Regions from separate parts of the Clostridium sp. CM037 genome, predicted to be linked through region 1. Evidence: a T-box and tRNA genes for the amino acid it is inferred to sense, from the RefSeq annotation. Region 1 holds a T-box; the other holds one or more tRNA genes.
The links. The T-box of region 1 lies ahead of ileS (isoleucine--tRNA ligase). A T-box ahead of a tRNA ligase gene usually reads a tRNA of that ligase, here a tRNA-Ile.

Region 1 (11,189 bases):
AATATACATTCCAAAGAGTTCCTATGAACTTCCTTTGTGCTTCAATTACCGCGCCTTCATAAAATCTTGAAGGTAACCATGGCGCACTAGCAGTATAAAAGTACCATCTTAGAGCATCTGCTCCTTGATTTTCTAGCACTGTAAATGGACTTAGCACATTCCCTTTATGCTTAGACATTTTAATTCCGTTTTTATCTAATACATGCCCTAGTACAATACAGTTTTCAAATGGGTTTGTATCAAATACAGTTGTAGATACCGCAAGTAACGTATAGAACCATCCTCTTGTTTGGTCTACTGCTTCTGAAATAAATTGAGCTGGGAAATTAGCTTCAAATAGTTCTTTATTTTCAAATGGATAGTGATGTTGCGCAAATGGCATTGATCCTGAGTCAAACCAACAATCTATAACTTCTTCTACTCTAGTCATAGATTTGCTACATTTTGGACATTTTAAATTTATCTTATCTATAAATGGTTTATGAAGCTCTATTCCTCCTGGCACATCTATTCCCTTTTCATTAAGTTCTGCTATACTTCCTATAAGTTCGCGATGACCGCATTCACATTCCCAAATTGGAAGTGGAGTCCCCCAATATCTAGATCTACTTATACTCCAATCTATAACGCCTTCAAGGAATTTACCCATTCTGCCTGTTCGCACGTTATCTGGAATCCAATTAATTTTATTATTATTATCTATAAGTTTGTCCCTTACTGAAGACATTCTTACAAACCAACTTTCTCTTGGATAATATAAAAGTGGTGTATCACATCTCCAACAGTGTGGGTATGAGTGTTCAAATTTCTCTGCTTTATATAAAACATTGTTTTCTTTTAAGTATTCTAATATCTTAGCATCAGCCTCTTTAACAAAAATGCCCTTCCATGGAGCAACGCAATCTACAAATTTTCCTTCTACATCAACTAAATTAATAAGTGGTAAATCATATTTTTTACCAAGCAAATTATCATCTTCACCATAAGCCGGAGCAATATGGACTATCCCTGTACCATCTGAGAGTGTTACGAAATCTCCGTGTACTACATAGAAAGCTTTTTCTTTTGGAGTATAGAAATTAAACATTTGCTCATATTCAAGACCTATTAGAGCTTCTCCTTTAAATTCACGTACTACCTCATACTCTCCCTCGAGTTTACTTAATAAATCTCTCGAAAGTATTAAAGTCTCACCTTCTTGGATTACCTCAACATAATCATATTTTTTGTTTACTGCAAGTGCTACATTACTTGGAAGTGTCCAAGGAGTTGTAGTCCAAACAAGTATAAATTTTTCTTCACCCTTCACTTTAAATTTTATATATGCTGACATTTCTTTTACATCTTTATATCCTTGAGCCACTTCATGAGATGATAAAGATGTTCCACATCTTGGACAATAAGGCATTACTTTATGACCTTTGTATAATAGATCCTTATCCCACATTTGCTTTAATGCCCACCAAACTGATTCAATATAATCATTATGATAAGTTACATATGGCTTCTCCATATCTACCCAGTATCCTACCCTATCCGACATCTCTTCCCACATATTTACATAGTTAAAAACACTGTCCTTACATTCTTTCACAAACTTTTCCACACCGTAAGCTTCTATTCCAGGCTTACCATTAATTCCAAGTTTTTTTTCTATTTCAAGTTCTACCGGTAACCCGTGGGTATCCCACCCAGCTTTTCTAAGAACATTATATCCCTTCATTACCTTATATCTTGGAATTAAATCCTTCATAACTCTTGTTAAAACATGCCCGATATGTGGTTTTCCATTAGCCGTTGGTGGACCATCATAAAAAGTAAAGGACTCCCCTTCCTCATTTAAATCAAAATTCTTTTGAATAATATCTTTTTCTTTCCAAAGCTTAAGCACATCTTTTTCTATATCCATAAAACTTTTTGAAGCATCATTTTTCTTATACATAATAAAACTCCTTTCCCTATTTCATTTAATAATTACTATTTGTATGTGGGGAACTTTCCTTCTGAAATGTCGTTAAATCATTACCTGTGGTACTACAATATTTTTAAATATAAAAAAACCCCACCCTAAATAGGACGAAGTTAAATTCGTTATGCCACCTATATAATACATATAAATTCAAGTACAATAATACCTTATTCTTTAACGCAGAAATACGGATAAGCTTACTAAACATTCAGCTCTCAGCTCCTAGGTGATTTTCTCTAAACCTTCACTATGGGTTCTCAACCTGGCCCATTCTCTGTAAGTTACTTGCTTAAATACTTTTCCTAATCAAAGCTTTTTATTAGTCATAATCAATAATTACTATGAACTTCTTATCATTATATTATAATGAATTTTCATTGTCAATTTCTTTTTAAATTCTCTTGTATTTACCATAAAAAAAAGAAGTCTATATCTAAAAATTAAAATTTGTGTTATAAATCCTATATCTTGATATTTTGGAAATACTATTCTACAAACCTTCAATAACACTTTGATTATTTAAATATCACCTTTTCATAGATGTATGTGATATAATACTAGTTAAAAATAAACTTTGTTATGATTTGAATTTATAAATGAATTTTCATTTGTAATAACTTGCAAATCAGCAGCATTGGTTTATAATTTATTGTGTTTTGTGATGTTTTTTTATTGACATACTTGCATTTTCATAATAAAATCATTTTATTTACAAATAAAATTTTGTTGTATTTCTAAAAAAAGCTCTCTACTCCTATATGTGGTAGTCTTGTTACAGGCAATTCAAGTATTCTGCTAAGATCATGATTCTATTTCTAAAAAGGTTAATCAAGTCACTTTAGTGGCTTTTAAGCAATTTATATACTTTAAAGGAGGAATATTATTTTGAAAAAATTATTTTATGTAATTCCTAAAGAAAAGCATTCTGAAAAAGAAATTAAAGAAACTTTACTTGCTCACTCTGAGGTGAAATTCGTCTCACTAGTTGGTATTGACTTATCCGGTAATGACACTGACGAGAGAATTCCAATGAAAATATTCTTAAATGATATTAGTGGTTTCGCGGAAGGTGCTATTCAAACTGATGGTTCATCTGTAGTATTGCCAGGTATTGCCACTCTAAACAATGCTAAATTAGACATGCTAGCAGATTTTGACTGTAATTGGTACGTCGACTACAATTATGAAAACATTGACCCTGAAACAGCATTACCTATAGGTACATTAAAGATCCCATGTATATTATTACATGATAATCTCCCAGTAGATTCAAGATCAATCTTAAAAAGATCCATTGAATGCTTTAAAACAACCCTTCTTAATTTATTCAAAGAAAATCCATCATCTTTAACTTCTTTTAATTTTGAATATAAAGATATTGATGAGCTAATGCTCACTTCTGCTACTGAGTTAGAATTTTGGGTAAAAACACCTAATGATAAGGCTGATATAGAAGAACTATCTACTTCGCAAGTACTAAAAGAGCAATATTGGAGTAAAACTAAAGGAAATGTTCGAACAGCTCTCGAGCAAACACTTCTTTTAATGGAAGAGTATGGTTTCGAACCTGAAATGGGCCATAAAGAAGTTGGTGGGGTAAAAGCTCAAATAGGTGAAGCTGGTACTCTAACACATATCATGGAACAACTTGAATTAGATTGGAAGTTTTCAAATGCTCTTCAATGTGCAGATAATGAGCTATTTATCAGAAATTTAGTAAAAGAAACCTTCAGACTTAACGGTCTAGATGTTAATTTTTTAGCAAAACCTGTACATGATGTGGCTGGAAGCGGTGAACATATTCATGTTGGAGTAGCTGTAAAATTAAAAAATGGAAAGAGAGTTAATTTATTCAATTCAAATAAAAAACATTTTTTAAGCACTTTAGGTTATGCTTCCGTGATGGGAGTACTTAAAAATTATGAAGTAATAAATCCATTTGTTTCTTCATCAAATGATTCTTTAAGAAGATTAAAAGTTGGTTTTGAAGCTCCTATTTGCATAGTAACTTCACTTGGTCACAGTGTAGATATTCCATCGAGAAACAGATCTATACTTTTAGCCTTAATAAGAGACCTTGATAATCCACTTGCTACAAGGTTTGAGCTTAGATCTCCATGTCCACATACTAATGCCTATTTAGCTTTATCTACCCTATATATGACAATGCTCGATGGGATTGTATATGCCATAGAAAACAATAAATCTGAAGATGACCTTTTGAAAGAATTATCTAAAGCACCAGGAGACGACAGCGATTATTTAGAAAAAGATAGAGCTTACAGAAGTGAAGAAGATGTATTCGAATTCTATACAGAAGAAGAGCGCGCAAAATATTTTGGAAAAGCACCAAAAACTGTTTATGAAAATGTTCGTACATTAGAAGAATATCCTGAAAAGCTTAAGATTCTTACGACTTCCAATGTATTTACTACTAGCATAATAAATAGTTTTAAAATGGCAATAACCAGTAGATGGGTTACTGAAATAAATAATAGGTTATTAAATAATTATGCAGAAGAGATTCGAAAATCTGAAATGATTCACACTGCTGAAAAAGCTTTAGATTTAGATTTAGCAAATTGGCAAAAAATTAATGATCTTAGACATTCTCTTATGAAGGATACTTATTCTAAGAAAAGCCTATTTACTAAAATAAAAGAAGCCTCTAAACTTGAAAACTATGAAGAACTTTCATCATTACAAATACAATTAGATGCACAAATGGAAGAGCTTAGACTTTATTATTCTAACTATAAAAAGAATTTATTAGATATTTAATAAAAATCAAAATTATATATTGTGAGTCATGAAATGACCGTATAAAATGTTCTTTTACTACACAATATATTAATTTTAAAGGCATTTCAGAAGGAAAGACTCCCACTTCTATAAGTGGGGGTCACATACCATAACAAAGCGAAACCATTTAACAAAAGGAGAATTTACATGAAAATAACTTGGTTAGGTCATTCATGCTTTCTTTTGGAAGATTCAAAAGGTGTGAAGCTTTTAACAGATCCATTTGACAATACTTTAGGGTATGATATTTATAAAGGCAGTCCAGATATTGTAACTATAAGTCATCAACATTTTGATCATAATTATATCAAAGAGCTAACTGGCAATTATAAAATCATAGATAAAATTGGCATTTCCACTTTACATGATATATCTATAAAAGGTACCCCTTCTTATCACGACAAAAATAAAGGTGCAAAACGGGGCGATAACATAATATTCACCTTTAGAATGGATGGGTATTCCTTATGTCATTTAGGAGATCTAGGCCACACTCTTTCAAATGATGATATGTCCTCCCTTGGAGATGTAGATATATTGTTTGTTCCAGTAGGGGGTAATTATACAATTGATGGCAAGGAAGCGTCGGAAGTCACTAAAAAAATGAACCCCAAAATAGTTATACCTATGCACTATAAAACTTTACGACTATCTCTTCCATTAGAGGGAGTAGAAACATATCTTATGCATATGAAAAACGCATCGAAAATAGATAGTAATACTTTAGTGATTAATGATGAAATAAAAGAATCCATGTCTGTCAAAATATTAAACTATATTTAGAAGAAAAGCCCACCATTTTTAAATAAGTGGTGGGCTTTCCTTTTTTATTTCACATTGGATCAAATTATTAATAATGAATTTTATATTTGCTTATTCCATAACACAATTTGATTTTCTAAAATACTTTTTTGAACATCAATGATTCTCTGATTAGATGATCCAGTATACTTACTAGCGCCTTCCTTTAATTCTTTATCAAATCTGCCATCAATAAGTACGTCAATACAACTTAGTAGCCTTAGTTTGTCACTATCTCTGCTATGTATTAGTTCTTCGAAAGTGTATCCACTATAACACCAAATATTTAATCCCTGGCCCTTTAATTTCTCTGATAGTTTCGTTAAAGCTATCGCACTCTCAAAAGGCTCTCCTCCTGAAAAGGTAACCCCTTTTATTATAGGCATATTATTCTCTATTTTTTGTGCAATATCATCTATTGAAATAGAATCCCCATAATTAAAATCTTGCATAAACTCATTTTGGCAACTTTTACAGTTATGCATGCATCCAGACACAAAAATTACAGACCTAAGTCCATCTCCATTAACTAATGAATTATCTAGAAATCCGCCTATTTGAAGTTTCATTCAATCCACCACCTTTTATAAAATAATCACATGAAAATGATGGGCAATTGTTTAATACAATTGCCCATCATTTTCATCGTACTTAGTCGATTTTTAATATGTAGATACATGACCCGCAGTATGAGATATTCTATCGGCTCTCTCTGCTGTCTTCCCGTTACCGAATCTCTCATCCAAACTTAAGTAACCTGTTACTCTTGAAATCCCTTGTATATTACTACTTCCACATTTGCTACATTTATGTGCTCCACTTTGGAGATATGTTCCACAGTCTTTACAATATCTTATATGGAAATTTATGCCCATATAACTAATGTTCGTTTGCTTATATGCATAATCTAATATGTCCATTATAATTTCTTCTGTTGGATAATCGTCAAGTTCTATATAACTAATATGTCCACCATTACATAATTTATGATAAGGCGCCTCGATATCTATTTTTTCCTTAATTGATATTGGATACCCTACTGGAATATGATAACTATTTGTATAATATTCTTTATCAGTAACCCCTGGTATTTCACCAAATACAGCCTTATCTTGAAGTATAAATCTACCACTTAATCCTTCAGCCGGCGTAGCATAAGCACTCCAATTAAGCTTAGTTTCATCTATTAGCTTGTCAGTATAATTCCTTATATAAGATATTATATCAACTCCTAATTTTCTGGAGTCTGCGCATTCTCCATGATGTTTTCCAGTTAGCGACGCTACCGTTTCTGCAAGCCCTATAAAACCAATACCCCATGATCCATTTTTTAAAATAGGTTCTATGGAATCCTCAGGTAATAACCCTTCACTACCTACCATAAGACCTTGCCCTGCTACAAAAGGTAGATCCTTAACTCTTAATTTTTTTAAAACATCATATCTATGCATAAGTGCTTCTCTAGAAAGTTCTAACTTACTATCAAGTAATTTATAAAACTTATCTACCTCTCCCTTCGCTAATATACCAAGTCTAGGAAGATTTAAAGTTACTGGAGCAATATTTCCTCTCCCTTTTGTTCCTGCCTCTCCATTTGCATTAGAACAAATATAAGTACGGCATCCCATGGTAGCCGGAGTAATCCCTTGATCATAGTAGAATTTATTAAAATCAGCATCCAAGTTCATAAAGGTAGGATTCATTCTCCTACTAGCAACGCGGCAAGCAAGCTTATATAAGTAGTGATATGGGTCAGTCTTTTCTCTATTGACCCCTTTTTTAACTCTAAAAATTATGTTTGGAAATACAGGTTGTTCCCCTTTTCCAAGTCCTTTTTCGTATTCAATTAAAAATATTTCACATACGAGTGCTGCGTCTTTAGATTCCGGTACTCCAATATTCATCGAACTAAAAGGCACTTGTGATCCAGCTCTGCTATGCATTGTGTTTAGGTTATATACTATGCCCTGCATAGATTGTTCTACAGCTCTTCTTAATTTACGTTCCGCAAATTCGCAAATTTTGTGCTCATCTACACCAAGTTCTCTAATTTCTTGTCTAATTTCTAGCCTTGTATATTCTATAAATGCCGCCATGTCATTGTCAAAATCCGGATGTGATTGACCTCCAAACATATCATTCTGCGTTGATTGAAGTAAAATGCATGAAAGTTCTGCTGCAGACTCTATCCTTTTTGCTTTTCTTATATATCCATATCCTGTATTAAACCCTCTTTCTAAAACTTCTCTTGTTGGTATATGCAAACAATTTACAGTTAAATTATAGCTATCTAGATCATGGTAATATACGTCACCATTTTCATGTGCTTTTGATAAATGCTTAGGCATCATAGATAAATTATGCCATTTGTTTGATTCGCTAGCAATTCTAAGTAACTTAGAACTAAAGTTATTACCCACATTAGCATTATCTCTATCTGTCTCTACGCCTATTTTTTCTATAGCTTTCATAAGGTCTGATTTTATTTCTCTAATCTTGTTACGTTCGCGTCTGTAATTAGAAAAAGCTACTCCAATAGCCTTATGACCATTTTCTAAAAGTGTACCTTCAACAATATTCTGTATTTCTTCAACAGTTAGTTGCTGTTTCTCCAAATCCTCAATTTTTTCTATGACCTTTTGAGTTAGCTCTATAACTTCACTTTCTTTTAAATTAAAAGCGATCTCATCCATCGCTCCCTTTATGGCATTTGTAATTTTAATTGAATTGAATTGAACCTCTCGTCCATCTCTTTTGACAACATGTAGCATATTTTGACCCCTCCGAACACAGTATCTTTTACTTTGCTTATTATACTCTAGTAAAAAATTTATATCAATTTCTAAATTAACTTCTATCATATAATACAGCCAATTAATTTTTAGTTACCTCGATATCCTTTGATTTTTTATAGTTATCGCCTTATTAACATAATTAGTTAACCTACCCACTCAATTTTGATAATATCATCCTGATAAAAACTTTAAAAATAAAATAGTATAAAAAACATATTAAAAGCCAAACTATATATACAATTTAAATTAAAATCTATTATAAATTAATAAAGTGTTGTAGGTGAATATATTTTTATAAATAGCTATGATATTATAATATAAGTTGTGTTTAGATACATTTCAGTAAAAAAATAGTATAAATACATAGATAATATTATTATTTTCAAAAAACTATTTAAAAATTCACCAAAGTGTAGTATCATAATAGTTATGTTACAAATGTTACAAATTTTTTTATTCAGGAGGAAAGTTATATGAAAACAGGTACAGTTAAATGGTTTAATTCAGAAAAAGGGTTTGGTTTCTTATCCGTAGAAGGAGAAGAGGATGTATTCGTACATTTTTCAGCTATTCAAGGAGACGGATATAAATCTTTAGAAGAAGGACAACAAGTTCAATTCGAAATAACTACTGGCGCTAGAGGCCCTCAAGCTTCAAACGTTACTAGATTATAATTCAAAATCTAATCTATAATATAAATTAATTATAGAAAAAACACCTATCACTTTGTGATAGGTGTTTCTTAGTTTATGGATAATATAAATCATACCCTCTCGCACGCAAGTCCATTTGTTCATATTATACATAAAAACATTATCACTTTCATGAATATAATAGTGTTCTTTGCTAAAACTATAATAAATATAGTTTATATATTATGAAAGGATGGTTTTATAATGTTTGGTAAAATAATAGATATGAGCAATACTGATGCTTTTATAAATTTTTTAAATGGAACTAGTATAAACGTAAGTGTTTCCCGCTTACCTAAAAATTCAAAAATAGGAGATACTATTGATTTAAATATTGATGCTCCTACTAATATGCTTAACGATACAATGATAAATTTTCTCTAATTAAGTTTAATAATAAAAACTGCATTTATTTTTAAATACAGTTTTTTATTATTTTTTGCAATATTATTAAAATTCATTAGGTTTTTCATCTTCAAAAATTTCAATATTCCATCCTTTATCATATTTCGCTACTACGTAATATTTCTTTTCCTTCTCATTCGCTTTATTCTTAATCGTCACAGAAGATTTGTATATAGTGGATTTGTATCCTTCCGTTTTAACACTTACTAACTCATCATATCCTGTATTTTTATCTTTTACCAATAGTGCATTAAAATTATTTAATAGCTTACTTTTAAATGATTCTAAATCAGTTGATAATATAAATTTAGCCACTTCATTATCTTCACTTATATCGACAAATATTTTTTTGCTTTTATCATCATCCTTTATATACTTATCTAATACCTTTAAAATCGAATCATAATATACAGTTTCAAAATCTATAGGCTTTCTAATATTCCAAAAGTTTTCTATGATATCATTGTCAATCCTTTTAGATACAATATAACTTTTATCTGCACTATATAAATTAGCTCCATCTTTTTTATCAAGTCCCGCTATATAACTAAATTTATGGACTTTATCGACACCTTCATACATTTCAAAAATATAATCAGCCTCTAGTGCTGACTTTTCTTTAACTTCCTTAGCTGACGATAAAATTTTATGTAAATCTTTTATAGCTATTTCATCCGTGACCACAAATCTAAAGCTTTTATCTCTAGTACTTTGTATTATTATTTTTTTAATTCTTCCCTGCTCAATATACTCAAAATCAACATTTTTCACTCCAAGCTTTACTTTAATTACATCAAAGCTTTTACATCCCGTAAATATAAATGAAGTTATAATTATAAAACAAAATATAATTAGTTTGTTTTTATTTTTAATCATTTGTTATCCCCCTAGCTAATCTCTGCAGGAAATAACAATTATATATTGTTATCCTAACTCTCAAATATTATTTCCACAAAGTTTCTTTTATTCTTTTAAAATTCATCTCCTTTTTATTGCTTTATTTAAGCTGCTTAGCACAATAAAATACTAAGAGAAGCATAACTGATCCTCTTAGCTCTTAGCTCATAACTCGTTAAATCATCACCTTCAGTGCTGCAACAGCTCCGCAGGTGATGACTTAACGACTCACAATATAGTAATGGACTGTCTTTTAGATATCATTAAATAAATTATAATACTTTAAAAAGTTTTAAGCAACTCTAATTAATTTCATACGACATTTGGAGAAATATCTAAGCCACCCTATCGAACTTTCAAAGTCTCAACTATACTTTCAAAAATAGCTCCATAAGTCTCTTTAAAATTAACATTTCTTGTAAAAAATGAAATTCTATAAAACTCTTTTCCATCATCAATAAAATATTCATAGGCCTTGTACCAATTATTATCGCTTACATCAATTAAGTATTTCACTAAGTATGTCTTTTTCCCATTTATAATAGTGTCATCTATTTTATAATTTCTAATCGCATTTTGCTTCTGTGATATCTCTTTGCTACTATCTAAAAATGCTTTTAAGTCCTGTTTACCTTTCCAAACTTCTACAAAGCCATGAATAACTGCATCATTTGATTGAAAATCATTATGATACATAATCTCACCACCAGAAATTTTTTTTTCTGTAGTCGTCCATCCAACCGGCAATTTGTAACTTACCTTTCCGTCTATAGCTGTATACTCATTAAGCAATTTAATATCATTCTCCACAAGAATAGTAGCTTTTAG
Region 2 (11,189 bases), 170 kb from region 1:
TTGTTGTAAAAAACGGTTCAAATATTCTTTTTTGAATCTCTTTTTTCATTCCCATTCCACTATCTCTTATTTCTATAATAGCCATATTAGCTTTATTTTTAGTAATGAATTCTATTTTACCACCTTTTGGCATAGCATCTATAGCATTTACTATTATATTTATAAATACCTCTCTTATTTCTGTTATATTTCCTTGCATCTCCTCATTAGATTTTAATGATTTAATTACGCTTATTTTTATTCCTTTAAAACTACTTCCTGTTAGCCATTTACTTTTAGTTAAATCTATTGCATCTGAAATTACATTATCTACACTAAAGATTTCAAAATCATTATCTTTTCCATTACATTTTTGGGTTAATTTTTTAACCTTATTAGTAATATTGATTCCATCATACGCACATATTTCTATAATGCTAAGCAACTTCAAGTTTTCTTTTTCCTTAGTTGTATCCTTTAAAAGTTGAACAGAGCCTACAATTGGTGTAAGTATATTATTTATATCATGAGTTATTCCCGCAGCCATTTCTCCCATAGCCCTTAGTTTTTCGTTTTGTATTAGTCTATTTCGCATATCAGAAAATCTTTTTTGATCCTGTATTAAATAAAATGCAGTTTTACATATTGATTTTAAATGTTCTATGTTATTTTTAGATAGCTCTCTATTATTTTTATATCTTCCTATACTTATTACACCCTTAGAACTATCATAATATTCTACATTAATAGCCATATAGCTTACTATGCCTAATAACTTGAATTTTTCTACTAATTCTGAATCCTCTATTTCACTTGAATTTAATAATGAATTTCCATTACTATTTAATACCATTTCATTGAAGTTATTAATATAATGGATTGTTTTTATATCCTTAATCAAATAGTATTTATGTTTTTTAGTTATCCCATAATAATTACCCATTTCTATCGTATTTTCTTGCTCTTTAACTGAACTATGTAAAATACAAAAATCTACATCACATACATCCTTAATTTTATTCATTACGATTTCTCTGAATTCATTTTCATCTGTATTTTGGGGTATATCTGAAAAAATATCATTAAATAAAACTAAATTTTTATTCTGATATTTTAGTTGTGAATTAGACTGAAGCATCCAAATTGCTTTTTCTATTTCATTCTTATTTTTAAATTCCATTTCTTTATTTCTATCTATAATAATTAATGTTTGAAATAAATTGCTAAATCTATGTAGTTCATTGAAGTTATATACATTATTATTAATGTATACCATATTAGAAATATTATCTTTTGAACATTCTATTATTTTTTGAACATATTTAATTAAAACATCTACTTTTCCAACCCTTCTAATTACATTTTTAAAATCCCATATTATTCTCAATTTTTGTCTAACAACAAAAATAATATCTAAAAACTCTTTATAGTCATAATCAAAAGTATCAATATTATACGTTTTTATTTTAAAGATACCTGTATTTATATTATACCTTATGAAATCTTCATCACCATCAAAGTTTTTTTCAATATTTTTATAGAATATATCATCTGTAAAAAATATAATTTTTTCTCCGTTTATAAGAGCATCCGAAATATTTTTTATTATTACTTTAGGTAAATTATTAATATTTAAAGCATCTGTACCTATACACAATGAATTTTTACCAGCCTTATACAAATTATTATTTGTATATTTCATAACATAACCCCCATACCCCTTATACTCTTATATATATAAACTTATTCGACATTTTATTTCAAATTCCTTTGTTTTATACAATATTTATCTCACTCTATATATTTTTACATAACGCAAAACAAATTATACTATAAAAGTAAGGACATATAACAATATATGTCCTAAGATTACATTTCATGATAATACAATGTAACATAATCCTATTTAAAACTAAGGCGTTTTTAATATGTCTTGATTATGTTAACTATATTATAATATATTTTACTCACTTATTTTATTCAATGTATCACCTAATTGTTTTATAAATATCCCATATTCAGCCCACTTACCATTTTTTTGAGCTTCCAACGCCTTGTTATAAATTTCTTTAGCAATTTTTATATTTTCCAATGATTTTTCATCTAAATTTAATTTTTCTTTAGTTTGGGATATATTATTTTTGTCTGTATAATCAAATATTTGTTCAAGCGCTAACTCTATATTATCAGCTAAAACTATTTTATCACCATAAGACACTATAACCTTTTTCATCTCTGGTATGCTTTTCTCGCCTTTAGCTCTCAAATACATAGGCTCTACATAAATCAAAGAATTTTTAATTGGTATAATTAATGTTTCTCCAAATTGGACTTGTGAACCTTGTGTATTCCAAAGTGATAATTCTTTTGATATTATAGTGTCCTGATTCATCTTTTGTTTAAATAGTACAGGGCTATATACTGTTTGCTTCGGTGGGAATTTATATAAAACCATTTTCCCATAATTGTCCCCATCCATCCTTGCTGCCAATAACGATACCATGTTATCTCGCCCTTTAGTGTTGAAGTATTCAAGTAAGATCATTTCTTCTGTGCTTTCATTTGGTAGTTTCATTATTACATAAGAAGCTTTGTTTTTTTCATTTTTACCCTCAACCTTCTCTTTGTTAGTTGCTATAGACCACACATCATCTCCGTTATAAAATACTCCAGGATCAGTTATGTGGTATTTACCAAGTACATTACATTGTAAATTAAATAAGACTTCTGGATATCTAAAATGTTCTTTTATACCACTAGGAACTGTCTCTGAATCCTTAAATAGTTTTGTAAATATCTTTGAATAATTATTTGCTATAGGATCCTTTTTATCAACTATATAAAATTCAGGTATTCCATCTACTGCGTCAATGGCAACTTTAATTGAATTCCTCATATAATTCACACCATTTTGTGGCTGTGAAAACGGATATCTATTGGAGGTTGTATATGCATCTATAATCCAGTATAATCTTCCTTCGTTAATTATAATGTATGGATCACTATCATATGTTAAAAATGGAGCAATTTTTTTTACTCTTTGAACTATATTCCTATCAATTAATATTTTACTATTAGAAGTTATATCGTTGGATAATAAAAACTGAGTACTTTTTTTATTTATTGCAAATAAAATTCTATTTGCGACGCTCATCTTCATTCCAGCTTTTCCATCATAGTTATTAGTTTGGTTTTCTCCACCCTTAGGATAATCTAACTCTCCAATTTTTGTATTGACTATACTATAATCATTGGTACTTTCACCAAAATATATTCTAGGATTATCTGTTTTTATACTTGTTTTATTTTCTAAAGGTATATTATTAATCACAAAATCCGGCTGACCTTCACTTGTTACAGAGTTTACCTTACTCATAGCCACGCCGTATCCATGAGTATAAACTAGATGTCTATTTTGCCAAGTATTTGAATTGTCTTTTAATGACTCTAACTCAATTTCTCTTGGTGCAATAAATACTTGATTGTATTTCCCATTTATATTATATCTATCAATATCTAAATCATTAAATCCATAATAAAACCTCATATATTGAAATTGATTATAAAATTCTAATGCTGGTTTAAAAGAGTTTATTTTTATATTATCAATAGTATCTTTATTAAAATTAATATCCTCTTTCGTTAAATCATTTTTTATTTCAAATGGAACTTCTCCTATGGTATGTAAATTAAAAGCTTTTCTCGTATTGTCTATATTATATTGAATATATGGTTTTTCTAAAGTTTTTTCATTCGATTGAACTTGAAACTTTTGAACTAGATTTGCTGTTATATGTTCCCCAAAAATTAATGCAACAACCACAATAACAGATATAATCACAGGCTTTGCTTTATATTTTAGTATACTTATAAATGTAATTATGGCTGCAATTAAAGATACCACCGCTATTGTTTGGTAAAACCTTAAGGTTACATGTATATCTGTATATCCTGCTCCAAATACTATTCCTCTTGGCGAGTATACTAGATTCCAAGCTTTTACTAAGTATCCAAGAGATACTAGCATCAATATTAGTGAAGACACTATGGAAAGCTGCCTTCCTGCAAATTTAGTTATTCCTCTCTTAAAGTTTTTAAGTTTAGAAAATATATTTCCTTTATTGGAATGTAATATATGATCCTTTGCAGTTAATGTGATGTATATTACTATAGTAATAATTACTAATACTACTAGCAAAGTTATGAACATTCGATATAGTGATTCAATTAATGGAAGTTTGAATATAAAAAATGAAATATCTTTTTTAAATAATGGGTCTACAGTATTAAAACTTGTAGCATTCGCGAACTGCAGTATTGTATACCAATAGTTAGAAGCAAAGGTAATCGAAACTATAAAAGAGATTATAATATTTATAAATATAATAATTTTGCGTTTTAATCTTTCTTTATTTTTATTCACTTCAACAACCTTTTTCCATCTTAGAATACTACTTTTAAATGTTTTATAATACATCCATATTGCAATATAACTCACCATAAACACTGGTATCATTAACTTTAAAATTGATGTTAATTTAGTAAAATATACTGATAAATATCCTACTTCCTTAAACCACTGTATGTTTATAGCAAAATTAATTATGTTACCTAAGAAAGCTAAAATTATTACTATTATTGCTATAATGATAGCTATGGTCTTTTTTCTTTTCGTAAAAAATCACCTCTTATCTAATTTTAGTAATTTAGCTAACTTTGAATATTTTGTTTCAATTGCACCAACTGGGCATAATTCCTGACAGCAAAAACATCTAATACATTCATGCATATTCCATTTAGGATTTAATATGTCTCCTTTTAGTACCATCTCAATCGCCGCGGGCTTCTCTGGACATACCTCAGCACACCTTCCACAACCTATGCATTTTTCTTTGATTAGGGTTGGGTTTGGTGCTATCATTTCTCTTAGAAAATTAGTTACCCCTGGGTTTATAAAATAAAAGTTACCTCCCTTCCTACATAGTTTAAAATCTTTTGCTTTCATAGATTCTAAGTCTTCACCAAGTATGTTTATATCCTTTGAAAGTACTACTCCCCATTTGCTATCATATGCTTCTTTTAAAACAGGTGTATCCAAAGGATCATCGTAACCTATAAGTCTAACGGCAGTGGAATCCACAGCTGTTAAGCTCTGTCCCATAATTAAAGTATTCATTTTATATGGCTGTCCACTTTTAGGTCCATTACCTTCCATAGCAATTATACCGTCTAAAATAGCAAAATTAGTCCCAACGGCCGTATTTAAATCCAAAAGCATCTTGCAAAAATTATTAGCATCAGGCATTCTTGTATGCCAAGTTGCTTTTTGCGTTCCTGGTATACAACCAAATTGATTTTTTACAGCTCCTGTATAATAGGCCATAGCATGTGTTTTAAGTTTTGGCAGTGATATAACAACGTCTGCCTCATAAGCAGCTTTAGATATATTCCAAGATTTACATAAAATAGAATTATCTAATTTAATATGTACTGACTCTTTAAAATCCTCAAAAGTAACTCCGTATTTATCAGCAACCTCCATAAGACCAGATTTTTCTGCTGCTTTTCTTGAATCTCCGAAGCCGGGCGAATCACCAAAGCTAATGTAACTAGAATATTCCCTAATAACTCTAATTACTGCTTCAAAAACAGCATAATGAGTTACTACTGGCGATCCTTTACTCTCAACACTTAACATATTAGGCTTTAAAAGTACTTTACTGTTTTTTGGTATTAATTGTTTCAAAAATTGATGTCCACCCAATAATTCAAATCCCTCTCGCAACTTTTTTTCTACTAAATCAACATCATATTCCGTACATTTTAAAAGTGCAACATTTTCCATAATACTTTCTCCTTTAATAATTAAATTACTCACAAATTAAGTAATTCTTATTTTTTAATTCTTTTATAATACACTCTATAATCTCTTCATTATCCGCTTTTATAGTATGTAAGTGTATTCCTTTAGTTAACGAGGATAATGGCTTGGCACTAAATTCTTTAAACTTTCTTGTGAATTTCTCAATATCCATAATTGTCTTTATCATGAGCATTGCTCTTATTTCACCGTATAAAGAGTGTTCTACTGTTACATCCTCTACTATACCACCAAATTTTACAATGCATTCAAGCTCATTATATATATCGTCTCTTGTGTGTGAAACTGCAATTACCCGCCTTACATAATTACTTTCTTCTTTGGGTATTAAATAACCTTCTGAAGTCGCAATTATATTTACACCTTCTGCTCTTATAATTGCAATATCTTTTACTATAACTTGTCTTGTAACCCCTAGTTTCTCTGCTAAAAAGTTACCTTTACATGTAGTATTGTCTTTAAATAATTTGTTTTTAATATATCCTCTTCTTTCCTTTGAATCCATTTTCCCCTCCCAATATTTGTATTTAATTATATTCTATCACTCTTTATGTATTATTAGAAACACTTTATAACATATAAATGCTTTTAAATTAAAAGCATCCTTTTTTATAACTATATTTACCTAATATATACTTTTACTGTGATAAATCAAAAAAAAGAAACTATATATTAGTTTCTTAATTTCTATCATCACATTCTTTTAATAAATCTAATTCTATATCTCCTGTTATATTATTATTATGATGATTTTTCACTAAAAATAAAATTCTATCGTTGTAACCATACTTTCTTAATAAACTATATCCTATATCTCCATGATTATAATAAATATTAACATTTTTATTTTTTTTATACGATCTAATTTTTCCATTTGTTACCATATGAATTATAACCATTATAGCTTTATCTATTGGATTCATACTATTATATATTTTACCTATATCATGAAGCAATGCAACCTTTATCAAATCATTTGATTTTAACTTTCTTTGATTACAAGTTAATTTTACATCCCTAGCTACATTTATACAGTGTTTTTGCTCATAAGTAGGTAATTGGTTTAATAATTGTAATTCATAAGTTTCTAAATACATCTTAAGAAACTCTAAATCTTCATCATTAACCTTCGAAACCATTGACCTGTAAAACTGCTTTACTCTATATAGTGACATCGTAAAGTTCCTTTCATATTTCATATTATCGCTTTTATATTGTAATACATTTTACCTAATAAATCTATAAAATCTATAATTAAATCATTTCCTTCTGAAATGTCGTTAAGGACTAATTTTTAACGAAATAAAAAACAGCCCATATTTGGACTGTTTTTTGGTGGAGATAAAGGGAATCGAACCCTTGACCCCCTGCGTGCAAGGCAGGTGCTCTCCCAGCTGAGCTATATCCCCACATATGGTGGACCTTCAGGGACTCGAACCCCGGACCGACCGGTTATGAGCCGGTAGCTCTAACCAGCTGAGCTAAAGATCCATGTATTGACCTGGCGACAACCTACTCTTCCACAAGGTCACCCCTGCAGTACCATCGGCGCATTGAAGCTTAACCTTCGTGTTCGGTATGGGAACGGGTGTTACCTTCATGCCATAATCACCAGATTTATAAAGTATTAACCTTATAATTAAAGTATACCAAGCTATTGTTAACTTGTCAATATACTTTATGAGATATTCTCTCAAAATTGCACAGTGAATTAATCTTCTTCCTTTGTCAGAATCTTAGTTTCTTTCCTACGAAAGAAACAGCTTCTGCGAAAGAAATATATCGCGTTACTTTAATTATATATTTAGGTCAAGCCCTCGACTTATTAGTATTAGTCAGCTGAACATGTTACCATGCTTACACCTCTAACCTATCAACCTGGTGGTCTTCCAGGAGTCTTACTAACATCGCACTTACGTGCGAGTTATGGGAAATCTCATCTCAGGGTGGGCTTCACGCTTAGATGCTTTCAGCGTTTATCCCTTCCAAACATAGCTACCCAGCGATGCCACTGGCGTGACAACTGGTGCACCAGAGGTTTGTCCATCCCGGTCCTCTCGTACTAAGGACAGCTCCCTTCAAATTTCCTACGCCCGCGACGGATAGGGACCGAACTGTCTCACGACGTTCTGAACCCAGCTCGCGTGCCGCTTTAATGGGCGAACAGCCCAACCCTTGGGACCTACTTCAGCCCCAGGATGCGACGAGCCGACATCGAGGTGCCAAACCTCCCCGTCGATGTGGACTCTTGGGGGAGATCAGCCTGTTATCCCCGAGGTAGCTTTTATCCGTTGAGCGATGGCCCTCCCACGAGGTACCACCGGATCACTAAGCCCGACTTTCGTCCCTGCTCCACTTGTAAGTGTCGCAGTCAGGCTCCCTTCTGCCTTTGCACTCTTCGCGCGATTTCCAACCGCGCTGAGGGAACCTTTGGGCGCCTCCGTTACTTTTTTGGAGGCGACCGCCCCAGTCAAACTGCCCACCTAACAATGTCCTGTGACCAGATTCATGGCCTCCAGTTAGAACCTCAGTACTGTCAGGGTGGTATCCCAAGGATGACTCCACACAGGCTGACGCCCATGTTTCTCAGTCTCCCACCTATCCTGTACAGACAATACCGAAATTCAATGCTAAGCTACAGTAAAGCTCTACGGGGTCTTTCCGTCCAATCGCGGGTAGCAAGCATCTTCACTTGCACTACAATTTCGCCGGATGTGTTGTTGAGACAGTGCCCAAATCATTACGCCATTCGTGCGGGTCGGAACTTACCCGACAAGGAATTTCGCTACCTTAGGACCGTTATAGTTACGGCCGCCGTTTACTGGGGCTTAAGTTCATACCTTCGCTTGCGCTAAGTAATCCCCTTAACCTTCCAGCACCGGGCAGGCGTCAGCCCCTATACATCAGCTTTCGCTTTAGCAGAGACCTGTGTTTTTGCTAAACAGTTGCTTGGGCCTATTCTCTGCGACCTACTTACGTAGGCACCCCTTCTCCCGAAGTTACGGGGTCAATTTGCCGAGTTCCTTAACAACAATTCTTCCGATGGTCTTAGGATTCTCTCCTCACCTACCTGTGTCGGTTTGCGGTACGGGCACCAATATCCTCGATAGAGACTTTTCTTGGCAGCGTGGAATCAGATACTTCAGGAATAAATTCCCTTCCCCATCACATCTCAGCGTTAAGAGCAAACGGATTTGCCTGCTTGCTCCGCCTAAATGCTTAGACACACATCCAATAGTGTGCACATCTTATCCTCCTGCGTCATCCCATTTCTAATAACGTCCATTGGTGGTATCGGAATATCAACCGATTGTCCATCACCTACGCCTTTCGGCCTCGGCTTAGGTCCCGACTAACCCTGAGAGGACGAGCCTTCCTCAGGAAACCTTAGGTTTTCGACCGTTAAGATTCTCACTTAACTCTCGCTACTCATGCCAACATTCTCACTTCTGTACCGTCCACCACTCCTTACGGTATGACTTCAGCCAGTACAGAAAGCTCCTCTACCGCGTACACAATTGTGTACACCCATAGCTTCGGTGGTAAGTTTTAGCCCCGGACATCTTCGGCGCAGGATCTCTTGACTAGTGAGCTATTACGCACTCTTTAAATGAGTGGCTGCTTCTGAGCCAACATCCTAGTTGTCTTAGAAATCCCACATCCTTTTCCACTTAACTTACACTTTGGGACCTTAGCTGATGGTCTGGGCTGTTTCCCTTTTGACTACGGATCTTATCATTCGCAGTCTGACTGCCGAAATAAAAGTATATGGCATTCGGAGTTTGATAGGGTTCAGTAACTGTTGTCAGCCCCTAGCCCATTCAGTGCTCTACCTCCATTACTCAATTAATCGACGCTAGCCCTAAAGCTATTTCGAGGAGAACCAGCTATCTCCGAGTTCGATTGGAATTTCTCCGCTATCCACAGCTCATCCCATGGTTTTTCAACACCAACGTGGTTCGGACCTCCACGGAATTTTACTTCCGCTTCATCCTGGCCATGGATAGGTCACCCGGTTTCGGGTCTACGACATGCAACTTCGTGAACTTGCGTTCACAACGCCCTATTCAGACTTGGTTTCCCTTCGGCTCCGTACCTTAAGTACTTAACCTTGCTACATATCGTAACTCGTTGGCTCGTTCTACAAAAAGCACGCCGTCACACATATAAAGTGCTTCGACCGGTTGTAGGCACACGGTTTCAGGTTCTATTTCACTCCCCTTCCGGGGTTCTTTTCACCTTTCCCTCACGGTACTTCTTCACTATCGGTCACTAGGTAGTATTTAGCCTTGGGAGGTGGTCCTCCCAGCTTCCCACAAGGTTTCACGTGTCTCGTGGTACTCTGGATTAGATCTGACTGTTTTTCCTTTTCATTTACAGGCCTATTACCTTCTGCGGAGCAGCTTTCCAGCTATCTTCAATTAAGGAATTGCAGTATTTATGATCTATCCTCAACCCCCAGATCAAAGACCTGGGTTTGGGCTCTTTCCCTTTCGCTCGCCGCTACTTAGGAAATCGATGTTTCTTTCTCTTCCTCCGGGTACTTAGATGTTTCAGTTCCCCGGGTCTACCTCTGCATACCTATTTATTCAGTATGCAGTACATAGTTGTTACTATGTGGGTTCCCCCATTCGGAAATCTTTGGATCACAGGCTATTTGCGCCTACCCAAAGCTTATCGCAGCTTAACGCGTCCTTCTTCGGCTCCTAGTGCCAAGGCATTCGCCATGCGCCCTTTGTAGCTTGACCTTGATTCTGTCTATTTACATAGACGGTTATATTAATTTTGCGAAATTGTATTAAATTAATTTATAAACTACTTGCGTAGTTTTAATTTTTTTAAAACAACTTTTTTCACTGTGCAATTTTCAAAGAACATTTTAAGAAAAACTATTCATTATCTAACTCCTAAGAGTTAGATAAAATTAGTCTCTCAAAATTAAACAGAGAACTAGGTACGATTAATTACAATAGATATTTTTGAAGAACAAATTAATATTCTTCTATTGCATCGACCGAAGTCAATACATCTACTCCCTAGAAAGGAGGTGATCCAGCCGCAGGTTCTCCTACGGCTACCTTGTTACGACTTCACCCCAATCATCAATCCCACCTTCGGCCGCTGGCTCCTTACGGTTACCTCACGGACTTCGGGTGTTACCAACTCTCATGGTGTGACGGGCGGTGTGTACAAGGCCCGGGAACGTATTCACCGCGACATGCTGATTCGCGATTACTAGCAACTCCGGCTTCATGTAGGCGAGTTGCAGCCTACAATCCGAACTGGGATGAGTTTTTGAGTTTGGCTCCACCTTGCGGTCTTGCATCTC

Region 2: it has a tRNA-Ile gene. The T-box ahead of ileS (isoleucine--tRNA ligase) is inferred to sense a tRNA for this amino acid. The anticodon was not compared.

What each region holds. Positions count from the first base shown of each region.
Region 1 is NZ_CM143650.1:4,159,024-4,170,212, forward strand. It holds gene ileS (isoleucine--tRNA ligase) at 1-1,942, opposite strand, end outside; T-box leader at 2,070-2,288, opposite strand; gene ACWJKP_RS19915 (type I glutamate--ammonia ligase) at 2,852-4,750, shown strand; gene ACWJKP_RS19920 (MBL fold metallo-hydrolase) at 4,919-5,554, shown strand; gene nrdG (anaerobic ribonucleoside-triphosphate reductase activating protein) at 5,635-6,141, opposite strand; gene nrdD (anaerobic ribonucleoside-triphosphate reductase) at 6,235-8,343, opposite strand; gene ACWJKP_RS19935 (cold-shock protein) at 8,841-9,041, shown strand; gene ACWJKP_RS19940 (hypothetical protein) at 9,264-9,443, shown strand; gene ACWJKP_RS19945 (hypothetical protein) at 9,510-10,340, opposite strand; gene ACWJKP_RS19950 (hypothetical protein) at 10,707-11,189, opposite strand, start outside.
Region 2 is NZ_CM143650.1:99,028-110,216, forward strand. It holds gene ACWJKP_RS00535 (hybrid sensor histidine kinase/response regulator) at 1-1,681, opposite strand, end outside; partial or broken gene ACWJKP_RS00540 (UPF0182 family protein) at 1,943-4,651, opposite strand; gene ACWJKP_RS00545 (DUF362 domain-containing protein) at 4,661-5,824, opposite strand; gene ACWJKP_RS00550 (transcription repressor NadR) at 5,850-6,365, opposite strand; gene ACWJKP_RS00555 (HDIG domain-containing metalloprotein) at 6,541-7,035, opposite strand; tRNA gene ACWJKP_RS00560 (tRNA-Ala) at 7,194-7,269, opposite strand; tRNA gene ACWJKP_RS00565 (tRNA-Ile) at 7,275-7,351, opposite strand; rRNA gene rrf (5S ribosomal RNA) at 7,360-7,476, opposite strand; rRNA gene ACWJKP_RS00575 (23S ribosomal RNA) at 7,666-10,608, opposite strand; rRNA gene ACWJKP_RS00580 (16S ribosomal RNA) at 10,901-11,189, opposite strand, start outside.